Regions from separate parts of the Amedibacillus sp. YH-ame10 genome, predicted to be linked through region 2. Evidence: predicted binding sites of a transcription regulator. Region 2 holds the regulator's gene; each other region holds the start of a gene.
The links. Region 2 encodes Rex, which represses fermentation and respiration genes when NADH is low (regulators of the CRP and FNR family bind a similar motif). Its sites were predicted from a motif close to GTGAANNNNTTCAC; they were not measured.
Positions count from the first base shown of each region.

Region 1 (8,817 bases), on a different contig from region 2:
ATAGCGTGCTATATGAACCGCATGTTGTATGCACGTTCTTGATGTAATAGCTTTTTCATCTTCCATGTGCGTAATATAGGCACCAATATATCGATCTACATAATTCCTTGTATCCCACTTTGCATGGAGGGCTAGTAATATAATCCCTCTTGTTCGAACATAAGAGTTTTCATGTTCCATCATTTCATAGAAGGTTTCCATATAAGCATACGCAAGATTGGATTGTTCCACTACCTGTAATAATCGTTTCAAAGATGCATATGCACTGTTTGCGTCTTTATTGTATAAATTTGCAATATCCTTTTCGATAGAATCCATATCTCATCACTCCTATCTTATGTATACATATGCTAGATATGAAAAGTTCTTCTTATATTAGTTCTTAGAGAATAGACTTGCGATGATAATTGGTGATATCACTTCCAAGTCTTTCAAACAATTCTTTTACTGTGATTTCTTTATTTTTAACTGCAGTAATTTCTTCGTTTGTTACACCGATGAATTGTATGAAATCAACACGACCAAAAGGTGTATCGATACCTTCTACCTCTTGATCAGGCACACTTATAAAGCCAGTGATATTGGATTTCATCTCACTATCAATGCCCTGTGTTTGCCCTGTATACAGATATTCATAAGGTTGAAATAGTTCCCCGTTTTGAAAAGTAACTCTCGCAATGGATTGTAAAATACCACAAATACAACGGATTTCTCCTTCTTCATCGCTATACGTATCTTTCTTTAACTTGAATGTAAATTCCATACCATATCCACTATATTCTAAGTTCTCACTCTCTTTTTCATAAAGTTCGCTTAACCCAAACGTAACGAAGTGCCAATACTCTTTTGATTCATAAATACTAATACCATCTAGTGGATCTTTTCCACCCAAACGCCATTTGATTAAAGTAGCATAATGCTTGGGATTTATTTGTTCTGGATATGTTTTAAGGAATGCTTTCTCGATAGCGTCCCAACCGACATGTGATTCCTCTTTTTGTTCTTCTACAACTTCACTTTGTTTCTTTTTTAATTTATCCAATAATCCCATATAGGTTTCCTTTCTTTATCGTATCGATTGATAAACACTTGATAATTCATCTATTAAATCAGATGGTAAAATACTATTTCCATCTTCCCGTTTCAACAATTCATCTGCACATTTTGCATGTACATATACGCCACAGGCACAAGCAGGAAGTGCTTGTTTCGATTGGGCAAAAAGACCCGCAATGATGCCACATAAGACATCTCCACTTCCACCTTTTGCCAAACTATGATTTCCTGCCGTATTTACATAAAGTTCTTTTCCATCACTGATATAGGTGTATTGATCCTTTAATGCTACTACCGCATGGTATTCATTGGCAAATTGTTTCACAATGGTGAATGGATCTTTTACAATATCTTGTACGACCAAGTTTGTTAAGTAGCTCATCTCTTTGGGATGTGGCGTTAAGATCGTTGGTGCACTTCTTTGTTTGAGTAAATCTAAATGTTTTGCACATTCATAGATAGCATCTCCATCTATTACACATGGTAGTTCTTGTTGTAGAACATAGGAAACTAAGGATTCTACATTCTTTCCTCTTCCCATACCATTTCCTATCACAATCATATCATAATCCTGTATACATTCTTTTAATCTATCAATGGCATTAGGCGCAAAGAATCCATCGTTGGATGGTACAGATACAAGCATACATTCTTCTATTTTCTGTGATAAAACAGGAACAATAACATCTGGAAGAAATAATGTCAATATGCCAACGCCACTTCGTAACATACTTTTTGCACACAAAGTCAATGCTCCATGCATGGAAACACTTCCCCCAATTAACAATACTTTTCCATAACTACCTTTATGAGAATGAGCTTTACGTATTGGTAACATTTCTTTTGCTAGGCTATCCTCCAAAATGGAATAGGTTGTGATTTTTTGTAAAGCTTGTGAAGGTATCCCAATCGATTTAATATACATAGTACCACAATGTTGAGAACCAGGATAAATAAATTGACCAAGTGTTGCGCATGCAAAGGTAATGGTTGTGGTTGCTTTTATTGCACACCCCATCACTTCACCTGTATCTGAATGAATACCACTTGGAATATCTACTGATAACACAGCAACTCCACTTTCTGTAATTGCTTGTATCATCGTGGCATCCTTACCTTGGATTGGACGCGAAAGACCCGTTCCATATAGGGCATCTACAATTAAATCTTGACGAGCTAGTAAAGAACATAGGTGCTCTATTTCCATTTCTTTTTCTATCGTATTCCCTGTTTCTCTCCAACGTTGGGCATACACCATTGCGTCTTGTGACAAGGATGTTTCTTCTACATTGCATAACACACGTATATGAGCATAGCCATCTTCTTGTAATATGCTTGCTAAAGCAAATCCATCTCCTCCGTTATTCCCAGGTCCACATACAATACAAATACAATCTTCCTTATGATAGTTTTCATCAATATATGTTTTTAAAGTACATGCTGCTTGTTTCATCAATTGTAAAGACGGAATAAGATAGTCTGAAATAGCAATTTGATCTAATGCACGCATATCCTTCGTAGACACAATAAACATACTCATTCCTCATTTCTATATTCTTATTATAATACGCTTTTCATGATTTTGAAAAAGAAGTTTTTTCATCGTAATTTATTTGCTTGTGAAATATTTAACATTTTCTTTTCTTCAACTTGTCAAGGCAGTACAGTTGCGTTATAATAAGATAGCTAAAAGCATTCCTTATGGGAGGTTATTATGAAAAAAACAATTGTATTGGGAGTCAGTGGTGGAATCGCCGCTTTCAAAGCTGCACAGTTGACCAGTGATTTAATCAAAAAGGGGTATGATGTTGAAGTCATAATGACGCAGAATGCAACTGAGTTCATTTCCCCATTAACATTTGAATCTCTTACCAAACATAATGTTATGGTTTCTACCTTTGAAAAGGTAGCAGATCGTAGCGTAAAACATATATCCATTGCACAACGTGCAGATCTCTTTGTCATTGTACCAGCGAGTGCGAATGTCATTGCGAAAGTTGTTCATGGAATAGCGGATGATATGTTAACAACAACTTTTCTAGCTGCTTCTTGTAAGAAAATGATTTGCCCTGCAATGAATACCAATATGTATGAAAATCCGGTTACGCAAAGTAATCTAGCAGCCTGCTTATCTTTAGGATATGAGTTAATCGAACCTGCTACTGGTTTGTTAGCGTGTGGAGATGTTGGCAAAGGAAAACTAGCGGATCTTGAAAACATTATGGAACATATTGAACATGCCTTAGATACAAGTGATATTTTACAAGGAAAACGTGTTCTAGTAACGGCCGGTCCTACACAAGAAGCATTGGATCCTGTGCGTTTTATTTCCAATCATTCCTCTGGAAAGATGGGGTATGAAATTGCGCGTGCCGCAAGAAATATGGGAGCGGAAGTAACGCTTATTTCTGGACCTTGTAATTTACAACCTCCCCTTGATATCAATGTAATACATATTAAAAGTGCGATGGATATGATGGAAGCCGTACAAGATTTATATGCGACTCAAGACTTTATCATCAAAGCTGCAGCGGTTGGTGATTATCGTGCCCAAAGCATCGCAGATAATAAAATAAAAAAACAAGGCGATACCTTAAACATCGAATTTATAAAAAATCCTGATATCCTTGCCTACCTTGGAGAACATAAAAAAAATCATCAACTGTTATGTGGGTTTGCGATGGAAACACAAGATTTATTACAAAACGCCAAAGCAAAATTAGAAAAGAAACATTGCGATATGATCATTGCGAACAATCTATTAGTAGAAGGAGCTGGTTTCCAGCATGATACCAATGTAGTGACGATGATTGAAAAAGAAAAACATACAGACTTTACACGTATGAGTAAATATGACATTGGAGTAGCTATATTGCACCGTCTATTAGAAATTCACAATGAGAAAGAAGGAAAAGGTTCATGCTAGTTGTTATCGATATAGGAAATACAAATATAACGGTTGGTATTTATAAAGAAGATCGTTTGATAGGAAACTATCGTTTGACTACAAAATTGAAGAGAACAAGTGATGAATATGGATTTATGATTATGAACTTCTTATCTGCTTCAAAAGTAGAAATAAAAGATATTCAAGATGTCATTATTAGTAGTGTTGTCCCTATGATCATGCACTCTTTTATCAATAGTATTCGTAAATATATGAACAAAGAACCAATCATTGTAGGACCTGGTATCAAAACTGGTATTTCTGTAAATGCAGAAAATCCAAAAGCAGTAGGATCTGATCGAATCGTAGATGCTGCTGGTGCTTATCATGAATATGGTGGTCCTTGTCTTGTTGTAGATTTTGGAACAGCAACTACCTATGACTACGTAGATGAACGTGGAAACTTTGAATTTGGTGTCATTACGTTAGGACTAGAAACAAGTGCGCAAGCCATGTGGACACAAGCCGCAAAACTTCCTGAAATTGAAATCAAGAAACCAAAATCCATTTTGAATAAAACAACAACTACAAGTATGCAAGCTGGGCTTATCTATGGTTATATTGGACAAAGTGAATACATCATTAAGAAATTCAAAGAGGCTATTGGAAGTAATATGAAAGTTATTGCGACTGGAGGTCTTGGAAAGATTATTTATAAGAACACGGATGAAATTGATGTATATGATCGTGATTTGACATTTAAAGGATTAAAATGTATTTATGAGAAGTATACTGCAGATAAAGTAAATCGTAAGTAATAAAGGCATGAACACTCATGTCTTTTTCTTCATGCTTTGATGCTCAAAGCTATAAAAACATTGTGAAATTTGTTATAATCTATAATATAGATAAAGAAAGGGGCTGGGAGTATGCGAAAAATTTGGAAAGAATTGATTAGTATTTTATGTTTTATTAGTATTTATGGAATTTTGATATATGAACACGAAAAACATATGGGGAATGTTGTCGTGAAAGAGATTCCATATATATTAATACTTTTATTCTCTGTTGTGGTTATTTTATGGAGTATTGATAAAATGAAGGTGTACCAACAGAAATCTAAATTGAATCGAAAAATGCAAGATTTATGTGATCAATATGATTTTGAATACGATGAAAATGAACATACGTTAAGCAACTGTGAAAGTTTATTGGATCAATTCAATCAACAACTAAAACAAGATGAATTAAATTTGGATACCTTTGAATATCGTTATCGAAAAATTGCGGATATTACTGGATTGATTATCTTTGAGTATAACTTTGCAAATGATACGATTTGTGATTCATTGAATTGGCATGCAGTTGGAAATGCCCACCAATTTGTTGAAGAATCAATTCAACATGAAATTGTACATCCTGAGGATGCAGAGCTCTTTCGCAATTACTTTACCAATCCACCTATTGTTGGTGCGATTAGTGAAATCCATATTCGATTACGTACAAAGAATGATCCTACCTACTACATAACGGATATACGTGGAATTGTATTAGAAGGACTTAATGGAGAAGCAGAGAAGATTATAGGAAGTCGAATTCAAAGAGGAAAAGCATAAAAAAATACAGCTAAACTGTATTTTTTTATAACCTCTTTTCAAAGTTACCACTAATACTCATACCTTCATTAAAGATAATAAACGCATTAGGATCAATTGATAAGATAATTTTTTTCAATTGTGATACTTCATATTTATTGATGACAGTCATCAATACAAAGGTATCCGTTTTGGTATAGGCACCAGCGCCTTTCCAATAGGTAACCCCTCTTCTTGTCTCTTTCAAAATAGATTCTTGAACTTTATCATTCTTTGTAAAGATCATTGCGGTCATATTGATGTTTTGATAATGAATCTTATCCACCATCATATACATACATGCCGTATAGATAATAGAATATATAGCAGTGGATATAGTAAATAATAATGCACAACACACATAAATCAAAGCATTTACAACAATGGATAATTTCCCAACAGAGAAATTCGATTTCTTAGCGAAGTATACACCAAGGATATCCAATCCTCCTCCACTTCCCCCACTTCTAAGTGCCAACCCAATACCAAAACCACCAATCAATCCACCAATTAAACAAGCTGCTAGTACATCATCAATAATAGGTTTAGATGGAATCATCACGACAGTGAATGCAAGTGTTTGAGCAAGTACACATAATAACGTCTTTATAAAGAAACGTCTTGAGATACTACGATATGCCATAATAAAGAGCGGTACATTCATCGCAAAGTTAATAATACCCGCAATATCAAAACCACCAAAATCTAAATGCGCATATTGAGATAAAACAGAACGAATGATTTGCGCAATACCAATCACTCCTCCTGTATATAAATTAAGAGGTACAATAAATAGGTTTACACCAGCTGCAAATATAAATCCTCCAAAAATTACGTACGCATACTTTATATATTCTTCATTCTTTGTATTCATAAATATTCTCCCTGTATTAAACGCTAAAATTATAACATAAAAGTCGACCAGTGCAAGCACTCATCGACTTTCTTTTTATTTCCCTTGTTGGATACAATCCCCTTCAATATGTTTGATTCTACAAGTACTATCATAGCGTAAGGTTCCATTACAATAAATAGTATCTACAACACAGTGGCTACTCAAGACAATGTCTGTTGCGCTAATAGAATGACATGTTAAATTCTGTGCAGTTAGCTTACTACATTCAATGTTGTTCGCACGATTCATTTTTTCAAACAACTTATTATGTCCAAAATGAAAGAGGCCTCTAACTCCCATATACCCATAGTCTATTGTAATCTCATCACCGAATAAATCATTGATACTTGCACATCCTTCAATGATTACTCGATCAGCATTCACTTCTCCACTATTTTTCAACATTCCTTCTACACGAATTTCATTCGCATAGATTTTACGATCTTCTGTTCTCAACATACCTTCGATGTTAAGTTGTTTTACGCGTATATCCCCTTTTACTTTGAACATACCTTCGATATTTAAAAGACCACCCTTTAAATTTTGATCCGCATTACACGTACCTTCTATTTCCATAGTTTCAAATTCTACATTCCCTCTGATTTTCCCAACACCCTCTACTTTTATACGACCATAACTTCCTTCACTGATCGTCCCTAATCCCTCAATCTTTATATCCATCTGCTGTGTAGTCATACCATTTCACTCTCTTTCTAAATAATAAGCGTATTCCAATACATATACATCCGATTGCCACGAAAATCGGAAAACTCAATTTATAATCAATCCATCCATTCGCATTTGCTAAGAAGTAACATCCAAATAATAACATACCCATATTTGCGATATAGAATCCATAATCAATTATACCGATAATCGCAGGTATGATCAAAAACATAGTCCACCAACCTGGAAAGAAAATTGTAAACTCCCACCATTTCATTTGGTCTCCCAAATATCCAACACCGATTCCAATAAAGATCAAACCAATCAATATTTGTTTGGTGCGAAAACTTAAACGTCCTATCATTCTTTTATCCTCCTAAAATGTACTTTGATACTTTAGCTTGATAGCGCTACTGATATCTTGTAAACTTATTTCTTTCATTACTTGTATACGTTTATCCAAGAACTGTGTATTTTTATCTTGTACGAGTATCATATAGTAGTCTTCCTTCACTTTGATAAGCAATAAGGTATAATCAATACTGTTCAATCCTTGTAAATTCATTGTCATATACGTTATTAAATCTTTAATCGTTGTTTCATCCAATGTATATTCTTCCACACATTTGCTATAGGCAACCATTAAAATCACTTCACTATAACTAAATTCATCTTTTTGTAAACTATCCATGAATCCAGCGACAACTTGATCATCCAATTCTTTGATTTGTTCTAATGCCTCTTCATCGAATGTTTCACTACTGTGTGTAGGATTTAACATCTTCGATAATTCATCTAACGAGTATACATCTTTCAATTGTTGAATCATTTCAATTCTCTTTAAAATCTCTTCCCTAGGAAAATATGTTTCCTGTCCTGTGTAGGAAGAACGTTTTTCAAACCATTCCTCTGGAATCAAACCTTCGCGTTTCCAACGATATAGTTGTCCATAAGAGATTTTCGTTTCTTCCAATAAATCTTTCTTTGATATCTCCATAAGTCACCTTCTAACGTAACAATGTTTTGTTACACTCATATATTAGCATAACATTGTTACATTGTAAATAGATTTGTATAATTTTTTTATTTTATACGAAACCGTTTTCACTTATCGGATAATAAAAGCATTCGAAAAAAGCTAGGTAAAAATTACCACAAAGTTATTGACCGGTGGTCATTTTAGGTTTAAACTAATACAATGTAATGATTAAGGAGGTACTTTTTATGGAGACACTAGATAAATCCGCACGTATCCAACAAGCTGCGATTGCCCTCTTCAAGGAACAAGGCGTAGAGTCTACTTCTGTTAATGAAATCGTAAAAAGAGCCAATGTTGCAAAAGGAACATTCTATTTGTATTACAAAGATAAGAGTGCTTTGATTTCGCAAATTCTAACGAAACAACATGGGACCTTAATCAATGAGATAGTCAATAGATCGTATGAGAAATCAAAGAAACAAGGATCTTGTTGGAAACAAACCTTTGTAGAAGAATTGATTCAAAATCATCGTTGTAACCCTTTATTATTAAAGACCATTCAAAAAAATATGCCCTACATATTAGATACAGAAGAACATAGAAGTATTGTCTTTAAAGAAGTAGAACGCCTTGAAGAATTCTTGAGTCTGTGGAAACGTGAAGGTGAAGAAGATCGTATGACATTGAATCGTATGATGTT
Region 1 covers NZ_JBSPFA010000007.1:3,471-12,287, forward strand. The annotation lists gene ACWG42_RS04050 (hypothetical protein) at 1-318, opposite strand, end outside; gene ACWG42_RS04055 (suppressor of fused domain protein) at 383-1,051, opposite strand; gene ACWG42_RS04060 (NAD(P)H-hydrate dehydratase) at 1,067-2,590, opposite strand; gene coaBC (bifunctional phosphopantothenoylcysteine decarboxylase/phosphopantothenate--cysteine ligase CoaBC) at 2,771-3,982, shown strand; gene ACWG42_RS04070 (type III pantothenate kinase) at 3,976-4,761, shown strand; gene ACWG42_RS04075 (hypothetical protein) at 4,873-5,559, shown strand; gene ACWG42_RS04080 (YitT family protein) at 5,585-6,451, opposite strand; gene ACWG42_RS04085 (polymer-forming cytoskeletal protein) at 6,527-7,168, opposite strand; gene ACWG42_RS04090 (LiaF transmembrane domain-containing protein) at 7,137-7,502, opposite strand; gene ACWG42_RS04095 (DUF4004 family protein) at 7,515-8,135, opposite strand; gene ACWG42_RS04100 (TetR/AcrR family transcriptional regulator) at 8,363-8,817, shown strand, end outside.
Region 1: a site for Rex is predicted at 2,676-2,689, ahead of ACWG42_RS04060 (NAD(P)H-hydrate dehydratase). Genes of this name have one in related genera too.

Region 2 (8,817 bases):
GGTATACATCATATTTTTGGCTAATACATCACTTACATAAGAGCTATGCCAAATCTCTGCACCTCTTAAACCTGTAGATTCACTTTTATTCATACGTAACATAACATAATACTTCGCATCTTTTTTTATAGCTTGTGCAAATCTTCCGTTTTCACCATACGCTTTATCAGCTTCACTATCTGCATCTTTACGTGATATTTCTACGCGTAACCCATAACTTTCCAGCTGTTTCTTCATCACAACCGCAGCATCATACATCTCTTGATACTCGCTCAATCCATTCCCAGTACTTCCTTTATCAGGAACATATTGAAAATCAGTACTCATTCCATAAGGGTCCAAGTACACATCTATTTTCTCTTTGGATGGTTTTTTCTTTTCCACGTTTAAAAATAAATAATTATCATTTAATGTAATATCATAATCCTTCAACAATGCCTTATCCGCAACCATCGTTACTTTCTTAACTGCATTGTCTCTTTTTACCGTATAGAAAGGATCAGAGGTAAATGTATCCTTATAAGTTACTCTTTTCTCTACTAAATTATCAATGATGATAAGTTCATAAAAGCCAGGGTCTAAATCATTTAACGCAATCTTTTGATCTACTTCTTTATTCACCGTTAGAGTGATGGTCTTATCTGTACATAAGTTATGTAGTTGCATAGTTTTTCCAGTCGCTTGATCATCGCTTTCAGGACCATATGCACTCGTATACAAGCCTAAAGATTCCCCATAATAGGTATAATCATTAACGACAAATGTTTCTGCACTCTTTTTGTTTAATTGTTCCACTGTTTCTTTTTCACCTAAATTACATACAGTGAATTTCTTTTCTTCTTCTGCAGGAGGTAAGAAAACATTCACTAAGGTATATACTATGAGCACAAGTAAAAGCAATAAGGGAAGTGCTACTTTCCAACGAATTTTATACATTTTCCTCTTTGGTACAAATGCCATAGTGTTATCCTCCTATCTAAAATCGTGCATCTTTTAAGTGTTTTGGTACCTGATCTTTTTCAGGTGGAAAGCTCATATGCGATGGAGATACTTCTACATCAAGCATATCTTTGGGACGTTTTGGTACTGGTAAGTCAATCCCTTCAAACTCCATATACTGTATAGGAAATACACTTTCCTTTGTGTATACAACAGGCTTAAAGAAGGAATTGAATGTCCATGTTAAATCATATCCAATCAATGGACTATTCTTATTTATCTCGCCATATTTTTTCGCATTTCTGATGAATCTATTCTTTAATATTTTAGGATTACAACCCAAGTTTTCAAACAGGGTAATAAGTACCATAAGAATACCATTACGTACTCGCCATAGGAAATCTTTTACTTTGTTTTCACTTACATAATCCACGACAAAGATGTCAATAAATAAGCCATCGCACTCTTTGCATTTATTCTTCAATAAAGTATTTACTTCTTCACAATATGTGCCTTTTTTTCGTACTTTCATAGGTACTACAACGTTATAATTTTTATGCGTTGCGTAACTTTGGGAAACATAGCCATCTCCTAGCTCATGTGCAACCTTTAAGAAACGTTCATAATCTTCACGCATCATGCCAATATCCGCATCATCATCCCATGGGATAAAGCCTTTATGACGCACAGCACCAAGGGCACTTCCACCCGTTAACCAATAGGGAATGTTATGTTTTTGACACAATGTATCTATATCTTTTAACATGGACAATAAGACGAGTTGTACATCACGTACACAAACCTTACTTCCGTCCTCATTTGTCTTGATAATATATTCTTTCATAAAAATCACCATTATCATTATAGAAGAAAAAAAGCTTTAAAACAATGGTTTTCTTGTTTTATAAGAATTCCTTAATAAATTATTTAGATATCCCATGGGTTTTCATCTTTTTTATCGCACATTCGTACTATAATATGCTTTTTCGTAACTCACGCTATGAAATAACGTATTAAAATTAACTATGTAATACATAATACGTCTAAGGAGGGTCAAACATGGACTGTTTAGCTAGATTACGACAACTCATGAACCAGCACCATATGACTGAATACAAACTATCTCAGGCATCTGGAATTCCATTGAGTACGATCAATTCACTCTTCCATAAAGGAAATTCTCCTACTATACCCACGCTGGAGGGTCTATGCAGAGGATTGGATATTTCATTAAGTGATTTCTTTTACGAACCAGGCAACAATGATGATATGGAAAAAGAAACACAATTCTTGATTGGTAATTGGAAAATGCTAACAAGAGAACAAAAAACAATTATACTAGATGTCATCAAAATGTTATTAGAAGCTTAAAGACTGTTCGCAGTCTTTTTCTTATACTTGAGAGAGGAGTTGTTGTATCGTTTCCTGATTACATTGTGCTATTGTTAGGATATCTCTTGGTTGAGGCGAATTAGAAAGCACATATTCCATCCAAGCAGTACTTAACCATCGATCAAACTTATATCCACATTCTTTAAATACTCCAATTGTTTGAAAGCCAAGTTTTTCATGTAAGGAAATGCTTGCGTCATTAGGAATTGTAATACAAGAATAAGCGATATGATAGTTTTGTAGTTTAAGTAATGCTAGAAGTACCTTCATTAAGGATGATCCAATTTGTTGACGTACAACATTAGGATGCACATAAACACTTAACTCTACATCCCATTGATACGCTTCTCTTTCACGAAAACTACTTGCATATGCATAAGCGACAACCTCACCATCCAGTTCACATACCAAAAATGGATATTTGTTTTGTATGATTGTAAGTTTTTCTTCCCATTCTTTTTCATTCATTGCTTCATAGGCAAAAGTAGCAACACTGTTGTTTACATAATACTCATAGATTGTACAAATCGTTGGTATATCGCGTGAAGTCGCGAATCGTATTTTTTTCATAGTCTCTCCTAGTAGAAAGCCATGAGGTCATCATGGCTTTTTCTTAAAATATTAGGTTTCTTGGTGTACGTGGGAATGGTTCTACATCACGAATGTTTTGCATACCCGTCATATACATTAACAAACGATCAAATCCTAGTCCAAATCCTGCATGTTTACATCCACCATAACGACGAAGATCCATATACCACTGCAATCCTTCTTTCGCCATTCCAAGTTCATCCATACGTTTCTCTAATACATCATAACGTTCTTCACGCTGTGATCCCCCTACTAACTCACCAACTCCTGGCACAAGTAGATCACAAGCAGCTACAGTCTTGTTATCATCGTTTACACGCATATAGAACGCTTTGATATCTTTTGGATAATCCGTTAAGAAGACAGGACCATTTACAATCTGTTCACAGATATAACGTTCATGTTCACTGTTCAAATCCATTCCCCACTCTACTTTATTTTCAAATTTCACATCTGCTTTTGATAACAGTTCAATTGCTTCTGTATAAGGCATACGTTTGAATTCACTGTTGCGTACACTCTTGATACGATCGATGCATCCTTTATCAATCATGGTATTGAAGAAGTTCATTTCCTCTGGTGCATTTTCTAACACATAGTCAATGCAATATTTCACCATATCTTCGATTAAGTTCATATCGTCATCTAAATCTGCAAATGCAATTTCTGGTTCAATCATCCAAAACTCTGACGCATGACGTGAAGTATTTGAGTTTTCAGCACGGAACGCTGGACCAAACGTATACACATCACGGAAAGCCATCGCAAACGCTTCTACATGCAATTGACCAGTAACGGTAAGGAACGCTTCTTTCCCAAAGAAATCATCTTCATAGTTTTGGTTATCAATGGTAGTTGCTCGAAACATCTCGCCAGCACCTTCTCCATCATTTCCAGTAATGATTGGAGTTTGCACATATACAAATCCTTGATCTTGGAAGAATTCATGGATTGCCATAGATAACACAGAACGTAAACGGAAGATTGCATAAAAACTATTTGCACGAGGACGTAAATGTGGTATCTCACGCATGTACTCAAAACTATGACGCTTTTTCTGTAATGGATAATCACGATCACAATCACCTTCTAAAGTAGCTTCCGTAAGGATAATTTCAAAAGGTTGTTTCCCTTCTGGTGTCAATTTTATTTTACCAGTGATACTGATTGCTGCCCCTGTAGGATACTTTTCTACATCTTCAAAGTTTTTAAGTTCTTGCATATACACCAATTGGGCATTGCGGAAATACGTACCATCATTTAATTCAATAAACCCTAATTTTCCACTGCAACGATTGGTACGAATCCACCCTTGCAACTGCACATATTCTAATGAGTCTAGTTCTACATGAGAGCCACTCATCACAATTTCATAGAGCTCTCTAATTGTCATAAATTCAAACATTTTTCTTTCCTCCTATGTTCTGTAACAACAAAAAAACGTTCCTAACATTCAGGAACGTATCTTTACGCGGTGCCATCCTGATTCCTATCAAATACATGATAGACATCTTGATTTGGATATAACGTAATCCTTACGAAGCCGTCTACTATGATTTCTCCGGCTTAACTCCACAGCTGTTCGCTTGATAGATTTATATGTACCATCTTTCACCCTCATGGCTCGCTTCTACACTTGACCTATCACGGTCTGTTTCATCGTTCTGTATTCAAGCTGTTTGTTTCAAATACCAACTCTTGTATAGATGATACCACATCTACACTCTTTAATACAACCCCTTTTGGAATTTGTATATGTTCATGCGTAAAATCAACCAAACCTGTAATTCCACAGGCAATCAATCGATCTACTGTTTGTTGAATATTTTCAGATATTGCCAGAATTGCTATTCGGCATCCTTCTGGTACTAACTCATCTAAATCTTTAATATCGTATACTGGAATACCGAAACGTACTCCTTGACGATCTGGGTTCACATCAAATGCGCAAGCTATTTCACCTACAACATAATCCCATTTATTATACTTCATTAAGGCACGCCCCATATTACCGGCTCCTACAAGTATGATTTTTTCATCAAAGTCCATACCTAACTGCTGGTTAAAGATTTCAATCAATCGATTTACATCATAACCATAGCCCTGTTTCCCAAGATTTCCTAAAAAAGAAAAATCTCTACGAATGGTGGTCGGTTCAATATTGACGACACTAGCAAGTTCCTTTGACATGATTCTTTCTACTCCAGAACTCTTTAATTTACGTAATGCTTTTAAGTATACAGGGTAGCGCTGCAAGGTTGCACGCGGTACATTTTTCTCTGACATTATAATCACCCACAAGCTAGTATACCACATTTTTTTACATTTGTGAATATTTTATCTTTCTTAACTAGCGTAATATTTTTCATATCTTTTTATGCAAAGAATTCAATCCTATTATATATACATTTTCAATAAATTATACTTCTTCTACATATCGAGTCCAAGTATTTCTTCCTCTTTCTTTTGAGCGATACATAGCCTTATCTGCCAATCTTAAAACTTCATGCGTATCAGCTATAGTCTGTCTATCACAATTTGCATAGCCAATGGATAACGTAATTTGTTGACTACACTTTGATTGCTTATGTTCCATATTTTGTGCAGCTAAATCACTTCGTACCGCATGAATGAACTTCTCGATTTCTTCGTTGCTTTGATCCTTACAGAAACATGCAAATTCATCTCCACCATAACGACAAGGGATAATACCATCATGACTGTAACGATTCAAAGTATCTCCGACCATACGTAATGTAAGATCGCCATGAATGTGTCCATACGAGTCGTTATATTCTTTAAAGTAATCAATATCCATCATAATAATTCCTAAAGAATGAATCGTGTCATCTTTTTCTTCCATAAGTTGATTGAAATAACGACGATTATAAATATTGGTTAAATCATCAATATGAACTTCATCTACCAAGCGCCTATTTTCTTTCAACGTAGTTTCATGTTTTAAAATTATCTCTTGAAGATGTATTCTAGCCTTCATTCCATTCACACGAACATCATCTTCCATAACTGAAATCTTGCGCATTGTATGATAATAAGATTGATAACTTTCTTGAAGTTCTACATCATCTGAAAATGACTCCGCATAAAAAACACGTAAGTCTACAAGACGGCTGATGAAAGATATCTCATTCATCGTACCATATTCATCCAATATATCTAAATAGCGTTTCGCATATTCTTTTTCTTTAAGTTTTACAAGGGCACTCGTAATATGTAGCAAAAACATAATAATAATATAACGATCATCTACTCCATAATAATCTCGTTCTATAATTTCTTCAGCAATTTCTTTCGTTTTCTCTTTATTCCCTTGAAATGCTGCCTCTAAAAGACGTCCTGTACGACAACAAAACGTATGAAAACTAGTATCCCCCATACGGGCTATTTCACTATCTTCACAAATTGTTAAATACGCATCCATTTCATTTAACTGGTCCATATAACCGCTTACTTCTGCTAGATTATACAGAACGATTGTCAATAAACGAGCATCTTTAAACTGACCTTCTAACATCGCTTGATATGCATTTTCATAATATTTTACAGCTTCATCATATTGTTTATGTCCTTGAAACATATCCGCAATATTATTCCAAGCATTACATCTTTGGTATGCATCTTTTAATTCCTCTGCCAACGCAATTGATTCCAAATAGAATTGAAGAGCATTTTGTTCATCGTTGATCAAATGATAATAAAAACCTAGTAAATGACAGACCTTCATATAAAGCGCAGGATATAGCGTTTTTGAACAAAGTTGTTTCGCATCGTATAAATACTGTCCACTTAACATCGCATCGTTTTGAGCAAGATAGTAGTCGCCTAAATACGTATAAGCAAATGCTGTAGCATATCCATAGGAGTGTTGTTTGCTTAGATCTAACAACTCTAGACAACAAGCCTTCTCTTTTTCTAGATCCGTAAAACGAACGTTTAACACGGTATTGATGAGTTCGTTCATATGCTGAAGTAAATTGCTCATGACTTGTGACACCTCCTATCTCCAATTTATATTTCATTTGTGTTTTTCGTGCTTATATTATACCACACGATTATGTGATAAATCTTTATTAAATATGTATTTTTCATATCTTCAAATCCAAAAGACGAAAAAACCCCCATATATCATGAGAGTTTATGCATACTGTTTTAAATCAAGACTTGGATCTGCAGTGCAATCAAAGTCACCACGAACACCATGTTGATAAGCAATATAACCAGCAACTGCAATCATCGCTGCATTATCTGTACAACAAGAAAGTGGAGGAATTACAAACTTGATATCTGGATATTCCTTGGCCAAATCTTGTTCTACTTTTTCACGTAAACGGGAATTAGCCGCAACTCCCCCTGCTAACACCATTTGTGTTGGATGATACCTATCAAGAGCTTTGCGAGCTCTTAACAACAATGCATCCAGTGCAGTTTCTTGATAAGATGCTGCTAAGTCAGCGGGTTCAAAGGTTTCACCTTTGCGCTTGCAACGATCGATAAATTGTAGAACACTACTCTTTAATCCACTAAATGAGAAATCTAATTCGTTTTCAGTCTTTGGTTTTGCAAGAGCATAGATTGGCTTACCTTCTTTCGCAAGTTTATCCACATAAACTCCACCAGGGTAAGGAAGTCCTAATACACGTCCAACTTTATCTCCAGCCTCACCAATCGCATCATCCTGTGTTGTACCCAAGATTTCAAAGTCCCATTCATTTTTCATATAAACAAGTTCTGTGTGTCCACCAGATACAACAAGTGCCATTAATGGAAATGTCAAATCCGTAATCAGACGATTTGCGTAAATATGTCCCGCTATATGATGAACTGGAACAAGCGGCTTATGAAACGCCCATGCCAGTGTCTTTGCAGCCTGTACACCAATATGAAGACATCCAACCAAACCAGGTCCTTGCGTTACCGCAATCGCTTCTATATCGTCCATAGTAACATTTGCTTTTTGTAATGCCTCTTCGATCACCATAGATATATTTTCTACATGTATTCTACTCGCAACCTCAGGAATGACTCCACCAAATTCTTTATGTACATCAATTTGAGTCGCTACAATGTTGGAGACAATTTCTTTTCCATTTGAAACAATCGCAACTGCTGTTTCATCACAGCTAGATTCAATTGCCATAATCAATGTTTGTTTCATTCAAGTCCACCTCCTAACGCTTTACACATCACAATGGCATCTTCACCATTATCACTATAATAACCTTTCCTAATATTCATTTCAAAGAAATCAAAAGACTCATATAAATTACGTGCTTTTTGATTACTTACACGTACCTCTAACATGATGGTCTCACATCCTGCCTTACTTGCAAGAGTTATCATCTGTTCCATCATTTCTTTCGCATATCCCTTTTTTTGATACGTTGGATGTACCGCTAAATTTGCCAATTGACATGTCTCAAAGGTAATCCAAAAGTCGATAAAACCAACGATAGTTCCTTCATCTTCACAAACAAAGAAAGAACCAAATTCATTTTCTTCGATTTCATATAAAAACATTTCTTCATTCCAACGACTCGTAAAACAAACTTCTTCGATATCCATTACAGCGCGAATATCCTCAATCGTCATTTTGCGAATCATACTAGGAAACCTTGTATGCATCTTGTTCTTTCAAATAGCGAGGAACAAGCGTATGTATATTTTCTATTTTTCTAGCATAGGGTCTTAATTCCATAAAATTCTTTAAGAAGTCAGGAGTACAAGGTGTTTCTTCGATAAGTTCACTATCTCCATAGATATGGTAAATAGATGAATTGTATTTTTCTTTGATTTCATCCAATGTTAGAATGGTTTCTTCTTCGCTAAATTGACCATGTTGTAAAACACCTACATAGGCTCTATTACTTCTAGCAT
Region 2 covers NZ_JBSPFA010000002.1:3,491-12,307, reverse strand. The annotation lists gene ACWG42_RS01195 (N-acetylmuramoyl-L-alanine amidase) at 1-960, opposite strand, end outside; gene ACWG42_RS01190 (LicD family protein) at 977-1,783, opposite strand; gene ACWG42_RS01185 (helix-turn-helix domain-containing protein) at 1,999-2,310, shown strand; gene ACWG42_RS01180 (N-acetyltransferase family protein) at 2,332-2,901, opposite strand; gene asnS (asparagine--tRNA ligase) at 2,945-4,327, opposite strand; gene ACWG42_RS01170 (redox-sensing transcriptional repressor Rex) at 4,579-5,208, opposite strand; gene ACWG42_RS01165 (diguanylate cyclase domain-containing protein) at 5,342-6,925, opposite strand; gene tsaD (tRNA (adenosine(37)-N6)-threonylcarbamoyltransferase complex transferase subunit TsaD) at 7,079-8,098, opposite strand; gene rimI (ribosomal protein S18-alanine N-acetyltransferase) at 8,095-8,544, opposite strand; gene tsaB (tRNA (adenosine(37)-N6)-threonylcarbamoyltransferase complex dimerization subunit type 1 TsaB) at 8,546-8,817, opposite strand, start outside.

Region 3 (5,912 bases), on a different contig from region 2:
ATTTCTTCATCGCGTACCATAGCTTCTAACACTTGTTTTTGTCTCTTTAAAGCATTTTCTTTATGATCACTTAGTTGATAATTACTTGGCGATTGTGGAAGTCCTGCCAATAAGGTCGCCTCATTCAATGTTAAATCTTTTGGTTCTTTCCCAAAGTATCCTTCACTCGCCGCTTTTATACCAATATAATTATCTCCATAATTGATAACATTCACATATAGCTCAAGGATTGCTTCTTTACTCAATTTTCCTTCTAAATCATAGGCCATGAATACTTCGCTCGCTTTACGTAAATACGTGGATTGATAATCAAAATAAAGATTTTTCGCAAGTTGTTGTGTAATCGTACTACCTCCGCCAACAATACCCTTTGCAAAGATATTAGAAACCAATGCACGTAACATCGCGAAATAATCCACTCCGTTATGGTCATAAAATCTATGGTCTTCTATAGATACCGTTGCCTTTAATAAATAAGGGCTTATATCTTCGCTTGAGACGTATTCACTTCTTCCTTGAATTTCACTCACTTTATCCTCAATACTTTCTTTATTGATTGCGGATTTATAATTGAAGAATCCAACTCCAGCAAATACAATGCCACCTAGAAGAGCTAATAGCACTATTAACAATAATATTCTTTTTAATATTTTCATAATATCACCTGCCCCTAGTATAACATGATATGTTTTATTTTTTCGTTATCTTACACTTCTGTTATTGATTGTAAGAAAAATAAAACACGGTTTCCCGTGTATTATCTATTGGAATTAACAGACTTCATTATTTGCTTGATCTGCGCTTCAGATGGTTTTCTTCCCATTTGCAAGAACATTGCACGAATCATTTTCTCGTTAATAGGTGGGTTTTCTTTCAGTTCTTTCTCAAACTTCTTTCTTGTGAAATAAAAGCCTAAGAAACCTCCGACCACTAAACCAACTAGTGTTAATATAATAGAACTAACTAAATCCATATGTAATCCTCCTCGCAGTAAGTCCATTTTACTATTTTTAAGAACATTTTACAATACTTTTTCATCTTTATTCGCACTCAAGCACAAAAAAATTACGAAATATACGTTTCACAAATGGAAGAAATGGATTCTGTTCAGAATCTATTTTTACAAAATATTCAAAACATTCCATGGAATATTGTTTTTGTTTTATTGAGTGATCTAAATAAAGTATGGATTCCTCCATGACAATTGCGCTTTGAAAGTACGAACTCGCGCTTATCATCATAGAATTTATATCGATTTTTTCAAACATCAATTCTCTTTGTTCCATCGACAGATCTTCGCTAGAACGTAAGAGTTCAGGATGTTGTTGTATCAATTCATAAAAAGAAGGACGTATTGCATAGCATACTTTCATAATATCACCAAAAGTATTCTACCATACATCCTATCATTTCATTGTCGTTTTATGTCATAAAGGTATTAACGGTGTAAATCGATGTCTGAGAAATCGTATTTCTCTAATGTGGAATGAATTGTCTTATCCTTGATTGGTAAGTTTTCTTTCGTCATTCTAGCTTTTACTTTCATCGCAGACTCAATGGTTGCAGGACCACAAATACATCCACCCTGACAAGCCATTCCTTCTAAAATATCAGCTTCAAAGCGATTTATCTTCATCATCAACAATGCTTTCTTACAAGCAACGCTTCCATCCGCATATTCTGTTTTAATTGCTTCATCGCCATTTTCTGCAAGTGCAATACCAACAGCTTTTGAAACTCCTCCTCCAATAGAGAAATTACGTCCATGAGCAGATGCTACATCTTCATCACGTGGAGTTACATTTTCAGGAGAGATATGTTTAGAAACCAACATTGCCCCTAATTCTTCAAATGTAATACAGAAATCAACTTCACTATCTAATGCTTCTTGCTTCTTAGCAACACAAGGACCAACAAATACAACTTTGCAATCTTTATGCTTGTTTTTCAAATATCGAGCCGTAGCCACCATTGGACTTACCATATGGGATACATTCTTTTCATATACTTCCGGGAAGTGTTGTTTTGCTAAATTCACAAATCCAGGACAACAGCTAGTTGTAATTTTAACGCCTTCTGCTTTATGTTTTTTTGCATCTTCTTTTTCATACCATGCTACCGCATCTGCACCAATTGCTGCTTCATATACATCTTTAAACCCTAAAAGACGCATACTTTCCTTAATTTGTGGAAGTGTAGCTTCATCAAATTGTCCCTGAATAGCAGGAGCAAAAACTGCATACACATCATTTTCACTTTTTAATTCCTCAATCACGTTTACCATCCAAGACATGTCTTCGATTGCCCCAAAAGGACATTTTGCTTGGCAAGCACCACAGTTGATACATTTCTCTTCATCAATAAGAGCAAGATTGTCTTGATCCATAGAGATAGCATCCACTGGACAACTTTTCATACATGGACGTTGTGTTTCAACAATCGCATTGAATGGACAAGCATTCTTACATGCCCCACATTCTTTACATTTGTCATAATCAATAAATGCACGACCTTCTCCCATATGTATAGCATCAAACTTACATGCTGATAAACATGCTTTCGCCATACATTTACGGCAGTTGTCTGTTACTTGAATTTTTTGAATAGAACAGCCATCACATGCCGCTTCGATGACACGAACGATTTGACGTTCATTGCTATGTTCAACAGGTACAGGTGTTTTCCCTAATGCGATACGAGTACGCTGACGAATAATTTCTTTTTCTTTATACGTACAACATCTAAAATCAGCACGTTTTCCAGGAATCAGAAGATTCGCTACTTCATCGCATGTATCTTCATTGATTGTTCCAGAAAATGCACGTCTACTAACTTCGAGTAGAACATCGAACTTAAACTGTCTTGCTTCATGGGTAAATAATGACATAATATCCTCCTAATCACTTGTGTAATTTTTAACAAGCTAATTATAGCACAAACAAATTATAAAAAAAGACAGAAATGAAAAATTTTTGTCTTTTTTTACATTCGTCGTTTATGTTTACTTACCTTTTGGCTTATATTCAATATAAAGTACACTCGCAAATATCAAACACGCTCCTACAACCATCATAAAACTCATCGTCTCATGAAGAATAAGGAAGGAAAACAAGGATGCAAACAAGGCTTCCATAGAAAGAATCAAAGAAGCACTATTGGCACTTGTGTAGCGTTGTGCAAATGTTTGTACTAAATATGCTAACAAGGTAGATACAAAAACCAAATATAGAATATTTCCTAATGCACTCATTTCAAAGTTTGCTGGTGGTTGTTCAAATATCAATGCGCATATGGTAGACATTACTCCAGCACCTATCATTTGCAAAGTTGTCATAACCACCGCATCACTATGATGAGAATAGCGCTCTAATGCAATCATATGTGTTGCGAAGAAGAACGCACAGATAACAGATAAAACATCTCCCACACTCAAACTTAATGCATCTGGTTTCAAGGTTAACAAAGCAATCCCAACAACACAAATTACACTCGCTATAATTTCTTTTTTATTCGGTTTACGTCTTACATACATCCACAACAAATAAGGAACAAATACGACATTAGTAGCCGTTAGGAATGCATTCTTACTTGGTGAAGAATATTTTAAACCAAAGGTTTGAAAAGAAAATGCCAAAAACAATAAAGCTCCACATAATAAACCACGTGTAATTACGTAACGATCAAGTGTCTTCAACTTTTTAAAACATAATATAAACGGAATGATTGCTGCGCCAACAAAACGAATCATCATGATATAAAAAGGAGAAAAAGTATCCAAAGCACCACTTGTCGCAATAAACCCACCGCCCCATACGATGGTAACAAAAATCAACATCAGATTTGCGTATGAACGCTTCATTCTCTCACCTCATTCGCGTTATATCTTATCATAAACTTCATATCGATTAAAATACTTTTTTGGAATTCCTTGTAAATATTGCAAGTTTCCTATTTATTCTCTATAATATTTACTATATTTGAAGATGGAGAAAAGCATATGAAATTACTAGAAGATTATATTAGACGATATGGTGAATCGTTAAACAAGGATGTTTTAAAGGTGGATTCTTTCTTGAATCATCAAATTGATGCAGAGTTAATGATGCAAATCGCTCAAGATTTTAAAGAACATTTCAAGGATGTTCCCATCACAAAAGTGTGTACCATTGAAACAAGTGGGATTGCGCCTTCTTTGATGCTTGCTTACTTATTACAAGTACCTGTTGTATTTTTTAAGAAGAACACGTCTAAAATTTTGACTGACGATATTTATAAAACGAAGGTGCATTCTTTTACAAAAGATTTGGATTATGATATCACCTGTTCGAAGAAATATTTATCCGACAATGATTATGTATTATTCATTGATGATTTTATGGCAAACGGAGAAGCTTGTTTAGGCGCTATCGATATTATAAAGCAAGCAAATGCCAAAGTAAGTGGCATTGGTATCGTGATTGAAAAAGCTTTCCAATCTGGTAGAAGCAAAGTAGAAGAACAGGGATATATGGTATACTCTCAAGCAAGAATTGCATCTTTAGACAAGGATCACATAGCGTTTGTAAATGAAGAAAAATCCACATCGAACAACTGATGTGGATTTTTTTAAATCTTATGTATTCCGTTCTGATTTCGGATCTTCATAACAACCCGTACCAAAAATGGTACCACCAACAACTGCAATACAATCCCAGGAAAGGCAGTTACAAATGCACTTCCTATAAAAATTGCCAGTGTATAAGCTTTACCAGTAAAGCTTAATAACACAAGCGTTACCACTCCACTTACCGCACGTCCAGCCAACATGGTAAGAATCAAACTAGGGTAAATACGGAAGCGTTTTACACAAATACCACTTAATATTCCATAGGTCATAAGTTCAAACATCATGGATACACCAACTGGCATAAGCATCGGCATCCCCGTTAATACACTAGATAACAATGGCGTTAGAATACCCACCAAAGCCCCATAAAATGGACCACATAGAAACCCACATAAGAGCACTGGAATATGCATCGGTAAAAATACAGCTCCAGATGTAAATGTGAACCAATGAAACGCCATAGGAAGAATGATCCCCATGGCTAAAAACATGGAGGAAAGCGAAATATTCTTTACTTGACTTTTCATTTTTTATCCTTAAGCATTTCCGTATAAATATTTGTTAACTCTTGTTTCTCTTGTTCATTCATTTTACGCTCACTAGTATCATATCCATCTACAGTCCCTACATGTCCTGCAGTAACTTCACCATCTTCAATCGTAATCACAAAAGGTACATAGAATTGTTTATTACCTTCCTCATTTTTATCTAAGAATTTATCTGTATATTCCATAATCGTTTTCTTTTCTTCATCACTGATCAATGATTTTTTATCATTGTCTCGTGTTTGCACATACAAAATTTCGATTTCTTGTTGTTTTGCGACATCATTTAAAACAGGCAATGCCTCAACACACCACGGACATTTTGGAAATCCAAAGTACACAACCGCATTTTGTTTCTTTTCCAATATAGATAAAACAGAAGGCATATCAGATTTTATAAATTGATTGTCTTTATTTATAAAATTTTCATAATCACTCATGTCTGCGCTTTCCTCTAAACTACATGAAGTAGATCCTTCATCACCACAAGCCGTATTCTTCTTATCTTCTTCTTTTGTTGTAGTACATCCAACTAAGCATAACGCCATGAAAAGCAAAATCAGTTTCTTCATAAGCATTCCTCCTTTTTATACGTATCTATTTTATATGTTTCCATAGCATTTGTCTATGATTTACATTTGGTAAATGAAAAAAGAGGCTGTAACGAAATAGACACATTTGGAAATTCAGATGATGCCTAGGAGGTTACGACCTCTTTTTTTCATATATATGAGTCATATAGGTTAAAATAAGCTCATTAA
Region 3 covers NZ_JBSPFA010000057.1:374-6,285, forward strand. The annotation lists gene ACWG42_RS14745 (transglycosylase domain-containing protein) at 1-656, opposite strand, end outside; gene ACWG42_RS14750 (YneF family protein) at 758-973, opposite strand; gene ACWG42_RS14755 (hypothetical protein) at 1,041-1,373, opposite strand; gene ACWG42_RS14760 (4Fe-4S dicluster domain-containing protein) at 1,439-2,887, opposite strand; gene ACWG42_RS14765 (DMT family transporter) at 3,002-3,859, opposite strand; gene ACWG42_RS14770 (xanthine phosphoribosyltransferase) at 3,998-4,594, shown strand; gene ACWG42_RS14775 (ECF transporter S component) at 4,606-5,133, opposite strand; gene ACWG42_RS14780 (TlpA family protein disulfide reductase) at 5,130-5,723, opposite strand.
Region 3: a site for Rex is predicted at 2,907-2,920, ahead of ACWG42_RS14760 (4Fe-4S dicluster domain-containing protein). Genes of this name have one in related genera too.

Region 4 (8,817 bases), on a different contig from region 2:
AACTTCATAATTAATCTGTACTTTACGTTCGCTCATTCCTAAACGACGTAAAATGCTTTCCATTTCTTCATCCGCAACAGGGAATGGTTTTGCACCACCACCAGATGAACCGATAAACCCAGTAACTCCTGGAGTATTACGCACGATATACCATGCTTCATCTGTCATCATCATTTCTACGAATAAATATCCACTGAACAAGTTTGTAGTCTTTTCAACTTCTTTCCCGTTCTTATACTCTATTTCTTTTTCTTCTGCGACAACAATACGAAACAACTTGTCTTGCAAGCCCATTGTTTCAACACGACGCATTAAGTTTTCTTTTACACGATTTTCATGTCCTGCATAGGTATTAACTACATACCATTCTTTTTGAATTTCCTGGTCCATATAATACCTCCTATATTCCGATTACTTTCAAGAATGCTGATGTCACAAACTGACATAAATAGAAGAATACACCAAGAAAGAACACAAACAGGAATACTGTCATACTATCTCTTGCTAAATCTTTTCCCTTAGGCCATTGGATCTTTTTTGTTTCACTAATAATTCCACTGATACTAAACCATTTCATATGTGATCCTCCTTATTTCGTCTCTTTATGGATGGTGTGCTTACCACATTTCTTGCAAAATTTGTTTAATTCAATACGCTGTGTATGCGTTTTTTTGTTTTTTGTTGTTGTATAATTTCGAGAAAGGCATTCTGTGCATGTCAAAATTACTTTATCGCCCATAAAAAAAACACCTCTTTCTTGCCTATTAACTTTATCATAAAGTCATGATTTCGTCAATTCATCATTATTTTCTTTTTTGTTTTCTGATTTTACGTAGTGTGTTATCTACTTTCTTTGTATTGATTTGTAACTGTTGTGATATCTGCACATACGTATACCCTTGCATACGTAAATCAAAAATACGCTTTTCCATAGGCGATAATTTTCTCTTCGCTTTAAGGATACGATCACATACAGTCGCTGGAATTTCAGTTGTTTGAGACTCCATTATATCCAAATATGTATACTGTTCATAAATATCACGAACTTGCATATCCAATGATAACGTGAAACGTTCACACGCACTCTTGTAAGTGAAACGTTCACGATAGTCATCAATCATTGCATTTCGAAATACATCTGCATAATAACAAAAGAAAGCCACGTCACAATCCACACGATAATTATCCACAGCTTGTAAGAGTTTTATACGTGCCAATTGCATCAAATCATCGTAACAGATTTTTCGATCCATATTCTTTTTATAACGCTTGATGGTAGCCTTTGCGAAACCTTCATACTTTTCAAGTAAAAGGCGCAACGCTATTTCATCATTTGAATGTATTAAATATATGAGTTCATAATCATTCTCATAGTGCATAATATCCTCCCATTATGGGAGTAAGTACTATAACGGATTTCTTTGTGAATGAATTTGATATAAAAGAATCGCACAAGCAACAGAAGCATTTAAGGAAGAAACACTTCCCTCCATTGGTAATCTTACACAGAAGTCACAGTTCTTTTTTACCAAAGAACTAATACCAAAGCCTTCACTACCAACAACTAACACCAAAGGCATATCATAACGTCCCTGACGATAATCCACAGAATTATCAAAATCAGCACCCGCAATCCAATACCCTTGCTTCTTTAGATACTTCAAAGATTGCGCAAGATTGGTTACCATCGCAACTTTAACTGTATCAATAGCACCCGTAGAAACCTTAGCGACAGTAGGAGTCAACTTCACATTGCGATGTTTTCCGATGATTACACCATCCACTCCAACACAATCACAAGTTCTAAGAATAGCCCCAAGATTATGAGGATCTTCTAAACCATCCAACATAACCAACAAAGGTGTTTTTCCTTTTGGAATATCCGCAAGAATATCTTCTATTTCATATGTTTTATAATCCTCTATTTTTGCCGCAATTCCTTGATGATTACTCGCCTGTAATAGTTGATCCATCTTCTTTCGTCCCATTTTTTTCAAAGGAATATTGTGTTTTTTGATTTCTAGTTCAAACTCCGCATCATTCATATGTTCAAACATAACGATTTCATATATCTTCTTATCATCGGATAAGAGTTGTTTCACAACATTTTTACCATATACATACTGTGTCATTGTAATTCTCCTATAGTTTGAATGGCTAACCATAATTCTTGTAGACGCTCTTCCTGTTTCATCAGATAAAGATATCCAAATAAAGACTCTAGTCCTGTTGCCTTACGATAAGTTAATACATCTGCATTTTTAGCTTTGCTTTTGGGATTTGTATTTCTCCCTCTTAAAACAATGGACCATTCTTCTTCTGTGAAAAAGTTTTGATTCTGTAGTGTCTCTAGGAAATAAGCCTGTGCTTTTGCGCTAACCCATCCTTCACTTTTCTTCTGTAGTATTTTAGATTGTTGATACCCCATGGAAAGCAGTTTTTCACGTACAAACAGTGACATGACCGCATCCCCTATGTATGCTAGAGAAGTTCCATTATACTCTCTAACATTCATTAAAGGATTCCTCTTTCAATCAATTGTGCACGATATTCATCTGCATGTTCAAAATCTTTTTCCTTAACTGCAGCTTTCCATTTTTTGTGCAAGTCTTTATCTTCTTCGCTCATTTCAAGACGAATATTCTCAATTCCAAGCACATCCAACATCTTTTCTACTGCACATACTTGTGAAGATAGTACTTTGACATCTACTTCACGTTGACGAATGGTTTGATTCAATACTTTCACTGCGTCAAACAATGCCGCAAATGCATTTGGTGTATTCAAATCATCCTGCATAGCTTCTATAAAAGGAGCAAATACATCGTTATCCATGGTTGTCCCTATCGTTTCATCTTCAAGAGATAGCTTTACATAGGCTTGTTTCAATGATGTTTGTATTTTATTTAACTCTGTACGAGCTGTATCAATACCTTCTTCATTGATATTTAAAGGACTACGATAATGTGTAGATAACATTAACCAACGAAGAACATTCCCTCCGATTTTCGCAATCATATCTTTTGCCCAGATTACATTTCCTAAGGACTTTGACATCTTTTCACCATCAATATTAACCATTCCATTATGAATCCAATAATTAGCGATAGGAGTCTTAAAAGCTGCACGTGATTGCGCAATTTCATTTTCATGATGTGGGAATTTTAAATCCATTCCACCACCATGAATATCAATTAAAGGCTCTTTGAATTCTTGATTGATCATAACTACACATTCAGTATGCCAACCAGGACGCCCTACAGACCAAGGAGAATCCCATTTGATTCCATCTTCTGTACGTTTCCACAAAGTAAAATCCAAAGGATTTTCTTTTTTACTATTTTCATCAATTCTCGCACCAACAATCAAATCATCAACTTGTTGATTGGATAAATTCCCATATTGTTCAACGCTACCCACACGAAAATAAACATCACCATCTACAGCATATGCATTTCCTTGTTTTACTAACAACGCTATAAAGTCAATGATGGCATCCATAGTTTCTGTAACCTTAGGTACAGAATCAGGCATCATCGCATGTAAACCTAAACGATCGTCATTGTATGCATTGATAAACTTTTCCGTTATAACTGATTCACTTACTCCACACTCTTTCGCAACTTTGATAATTTTATCATCAACATCGGTGTAGTTTGAAACCATTTTTACGTTGTAACCAATCGCCTGAAAGGTTCTTTTCAGAGTATCGAATACAACGATTGGCCGGGCATTCCCCACATGTGGATAATTATATACGGTTGGTCCACATACATACATCCTTACTTCATTCTCATGAATTGGTTTAAATTCTTCTAATTTTTGTTCCATACTATTAAATATTCTCATGTTCATATCTCCTTTAGAAATAAAAAAAGCAGTTCATAGAGACGCTTATACGCGCGGTTCCACTCTATTTGAAACATGCTTCCACTTTTCTTACGTTAACGCCGTTCATACGTATCTTCTACATTTTCGAAGGATCCCTCAAAGGTGCATTCTTTATACTACACATTTTCTGCTTCCACCATTCAGAAATCGCTGTTATGTGTTGATCTATAAATACTATTCCTCATCAAAGGTTTATCGTGTATTCAGTATAACAAGTCTTTCCATATATTTCAATAAAAAGCCTTCTATTTCTGTTTCTCTTCTTTTTCCTTTTTTAATTCATTACTAATATCCATAAATTGAGCAAGCAAATCTTCACTTAATCCAGATTCTTTTAAATCATTGATGTATGCAGCATCTAAATCATCCACATCTTTTAATCCGTTTGTTTCTCCAGGAATCAATCTTGTCTTTACTGCCATAGAAATCACCTCTTCTTTATATTTTATGATGAAGTTGCTAAAAAATCAAACAAAAAAGCCGGAATTTATATCCGACTTCTTTATGTAACCATATAGTTCTAGAATTAAGCTAATTCAGAGAAGTATTTGATTGTTCTAACCATCTGGCTAGTGTAAGAGTTTTCGTTATCATACCAAGAAACAACCTGAACTTGAGTGTTTCCATCAGCCATTTCGATAGCCATAGTTTGAGTAGCATCGAATAATGAACCATATTTGATTCCGATAACATCGCTAGAAACGATTTCATCAGTTGTGTAACCGAATGATTCGTTAGAAGCAGCTTTCATAGCAGCGTTGATTTCGTCAACTGTAACTTTTCCTTTAACAACAGCAACTAAGATTGTAGTTGATCCTGTAGGAGTTGGAACACGTTGAGCAGAACCGATTAATTTTCCTTTTAATTCAGGAATAACTAGACCGATAGCTTTTGCAGCACCAGTAGAGTTAGGAACGATGTTTACAGCTGCAGCACGTGCACGACGTAAATCACCTTTTCTCTGAGGTCCATCAAGAGTCATCTGATCTCCTGTGTAAGCATGAACTGTTGTCATGATACCACTTTGGATAGCAGATAAATCATTCAATGCTTTCGCCATAGGAGCTAAGCAGTTTGTTGTACAAGAAGCAGCAGAGATAACTGTGTCTTCAGCTTTTAATACATCATGGTTTGTGTTGAATACGATAGTTGGAAGGTCGTTTCCTGCAGGAGCAGAAATAACAACTTTACGAGCACCAGCTTCAACGTGAGCGCTAGCTTTTTCTTTTGTTAAGTAGAAACCTGTACATTCTAGTACAACGTCTACCCCTAATTTACCCCAAGGTAAGTTTTTAGCATCAGCTTCTGCATAGATTTTAATTTCTTTTCCATCTACAGTGATTGAATCTTCACTTGCAGTTACTGTATCAGCTAAAGCATAACGTCCCTGTGCTGAATCATATTTTAATAAGTGAGCAAGCATCTTAGGAGAAGTTAAGTCGTTGATTGCAACTACTTCGTATCCTTCAGCTCCGAACATTTGTCTGAATGCAAGACGTCCAATACGTCCGAATCCATTAATAGCAACTTTTACTGTCATCTTCAAAGTCCTCCTTTTTAACATCTCTATTATACGTACTATACATCCAATTGTCAATTGACAATCTTTTCACTTGTGCACTTTTTTTGTACTTTTTACGCAATCTTCACAATTCCTAAAAATCCTTTAAAATAAGGCTTTTCAGAAAGAATGCTTTCCCTGAGTAATGTAAACGATTACAAGCGCTATGACAGTTTTGCCACCCCTTCCAGTATTAAATTTCATACTTCGAGCATACTGTGTATAGACTGGAGTTGATACCATGGTGATTGTACCAACCATCATAGAAAAAAATGCAAGCAGTGAACGAGTTTATGATTTATATTCATGTCTGTTAAAGGAAAGAATTATTATTTTAACTGGAGAAATTGATGACAATATGTCGTCCTCAATATGTGCCCAACTGTTATATTTGTCCAGCATTAGCAATGATCCCATTCAAATGTATATCAATTCCCCTGGGGGAAGTGTCAGTGCAGGTTTAGCCATTTATGATATTATGAACTATATCAAATGTGAGGTGTCTACCATTTGCATGGGTATTTGCGCAAGTATGGCAGCGGTGCTATTAAGCGCTGGTACAAGTGGAAAACGCTGCGCCCTATCGAATAGTGAAATTATGATCCATCAGCCGTTAGGAGGCATGCAAGGGCAAGCCAAGGACATGGAGATAGCGGCACAACACATGCAACTTGTAAAACAAAGACTTTATTCCATTCTTAGTAATCACACCAAACAAAATAAAGAAACCATTATGAAAGATTGTGATCGTGACTACTATATGAACGCAAACGAAGCCAAATCTTATGGAATTATTGATGCCATTATTTAAAAAGGAAACTTATGTTCCTTTTTTTTATGAATTTCTGACCTAAATATGATACTCTTATAGTAATAGATCTCAAAGGGGAATCGTATGAAAATAGAACGTTTACTTGCTATGATTATAATCTTACTACAAAACAAAAAAGTAACTGCTAGTTATCTAGCGGAACGTTTTCAAGTGTCCAAACGAACCATTTATCGAGATGTAACAGATCTAACACTTGCAGGCATTCCCATCATCACCAATACCGGAAGTGATGGTGGTATTATGATTAGTGAGGATTATAAAATAGATAAAACACTCTTTACTAAAAAGGAACTAGAAGCGATATGTAGTGGTCTTTTATGTTTGGATAGTATTTCCACAGATAATCGATATCAAAATGTTATTTCAAAATTTGCCTCAACAACAGAAAACATGTACATCGCAAACCATATCATGATAGATTTATCTTCCCACTATAAAGATAAACTGTCCATAAACATTAAGAAACTACATCAAGCAATTGAAGATTCTAACGTTATCGCCTTTCAATATCATAATGCAAATGGTGAAAGTCTTCGTTATGTTGAACCCTATATTATAGTCTTTCAATGGTCAAGCTGGTATGTGTTAGGTTTTGAATCTTGTAAAGATACGTGTAAATTGTTCAAACTATCTAGAATGACGAATCTTTCTATCACCTCTCAATGCTTTTCATTAAGAGAAATCCCAAGTGAAAGCCTTGATTTTCATCATTATTTTACAGATGAAATACACGCAGAAGTCTTATTTGACGCAAGTGTTCGCTATCGCTTGATCGATGAATATGGAAATAATAGCTTTCAAGAACTAGATAATGGCTCTCTTCTCTTTACCTTTCCATTCACCAATGAAGAATATCTTCTAGAATGGATATTAAGCTTCGCAGATAAAGCAGAACTCATACAACCAGTTAACCTTCGTAAAGTAATAAAAGAAAGAGCACATAAACTTTTACTTAAATATGAAGAACACTGACACACAGGTGTCAGTAAGCCTATGTTATTCTTTAAGAAAAGGAGGATGGCATATGATAGAATCAAGATGTGGTAGTACATGTAGTACATGTACATACAAAGAACAAACGGGTTGTCTTGGATGTGTAAACATAAAACAACCATTTTGGGGTGAATGTCCATTGAAGTCTTGTTGCGAGACAAAAGGACACGATCATTGTGGTTTGTGTGAAGAGTTTCCTTGTGCATTGTTGACGCAATTTTCATACGATGAAAAACAAGGAGATCAAGGGAAACGAATTGCAAATTGTAAGTTATGGTTAGATTTATAAGGAGGAATTAATGTGGCAACAACAATAGATTATATAGAATATGTATGTGAACAAATACAAGGAGTAGGTGAACTTCGCTACCGTAAAATGTTCGGTGAATATATGGTATATATTAATGATAAACCTATTTTATTGGTATGTGATAACACTGTATTCGTAAAAAAGCTTCCATGTATTGAAGAACTTATGAAAAAAGCAGAAACTGGACTTCCTTATACAGGGGCAAAGGAACATTACATACTAGATATCGATAATCGTGATTTCGCAAAACAAATCATTGAAATAATAGAACCTGTTACTCCCCTACCAAAACCAAGAACAAAAAAGAAGAAATAGTATACATTACAAATACATTCCACTCATGCAAAGAAAGCATTAAAAAACTGTCATGAAATTTTCATATTCTTGACAGTTTTTTACTCTATATATCATAAATATCTTAATACTTAGGAATGTCCAAACCAAGTTCATTTGAAAGTTCGTTTACATGTTTTTTTGCAGGGTTCACATATACAGCACTTTTATGGAAACAAGATATACTGTTATAGAAATACGTTCTCGCTTCTTCTTTATCTCCCAAAGTTAGGTATTGTTCACCTATGAGATATACCATAACACCCAATGCAAAACCAGAATGCTTCTTACTGTTAATTTCCGCATCAAGTACATCAATATAATCCGTTCTATGATTGATCATGACTTCAAACGCCTGCTCATTATATGCAAGAAAAGAAGGTTCCCCTAATTCTTGTATTTTATTTAATAGTTTTTCACTATATTCACGATCACCTTTTAATAAGAAGTAGTGATAGTACATTTCAAGGAAACTTTTTTGTTGTTCAAAGTTAAATTCCTTTTCAAGTGTGGCATCTAATTCCTTTTTAAAATTTTTCTCGTTACCCAAGTTTGAATATGCACGTAATCTATAAAGTGTACATACATAATCACCCATAAATCTTTGTGTCATTTTCTGTTTACTTAATTGAATCACTTTAGAATTCTCATTGTTATTAATTGCTTTTGTGATTTTATTTACACAAAATCCTTTTACAATATAGTACATTAAAATACAAACAATCAGTATGCCAAATATAATAATAGTAAAAATATTCATATGTTTTCCTCGTTTATTTTTCTAAAAAAGACCATAGAGAATCCCTATGGTCTTTATCCATTGTACATGTCCATGTACAAAGTAGGATGAGAGAGCTTTTTGCGAAACATTATTCTGGCATTGTTACTTTAATACCA
Region 4 covers NZ_JBSPFA010000006.1:33,475-42,291, reverse strand. The annotation lists gene nusG (transcription termination/antitermination protein NusG) at 1-390, opposite strand, end outside; gene secE (preprotein translocase subunit SecE) at 401-577, opposite strand; gene rpmG (50S ribosomal protein L33) at 590-739, opposite strand; gene ACWG42_RS03685 (sigma-70 family RNA polymerase sigma factor) at 804-1,379, opposite strand; gene rlmB (23S rRNA (guanosine(2251)-2'-O)-methyltransferase RlmB) at 1,407-2,132, opposite strand; gene ACWG42_RS03675 (Mini-ribonuclease 3) at 2,129-2,515, opposite strand; gene cysS (cysteine--tRNA ligase) at 2,515-3,849, opposite strand; T-box leader at 3,884-4,088, opposite strand; gene ACWG42_RS03665 (hypothetical protein) at 4,137-4,313, opposite strand; gene gap (type I glyceraldehyde-3-phosphate dehydrogenase) at 4,418-5,431, opposite strand; gene ACWG42_RS03655 (ATP-dependent Clp protease proteolytic subunit) at 5,694-6,263, shown strand; gene ACWG42_RS03650 (helix-turn-helix transcriptional regulator) at 6,348-7,256, shown strand; gene ACWG42_RS03645 (DUF3795 domain-containing protein) at 7,309-7,566, shown strand; gene ACWG42_RS03640 (TfoX/Sxy family protein) at 7,579-7,902, shown strand; gene ACWG42_RS03635 (hypothetical protein) at 8,006-8,680, opposite strand; gene ACWG42_RS03630 (PTS system mannose/fructose/sorbose family transporter subunit IID) at 8,790-8,817, opposite strand, start outside.
Region 4: a site for Rex is predicted at 5,491-5,504, ahead of gap (type I glyceraldehyde-3-phosphate dehydrogenase). Genes of this name have one in related genera too.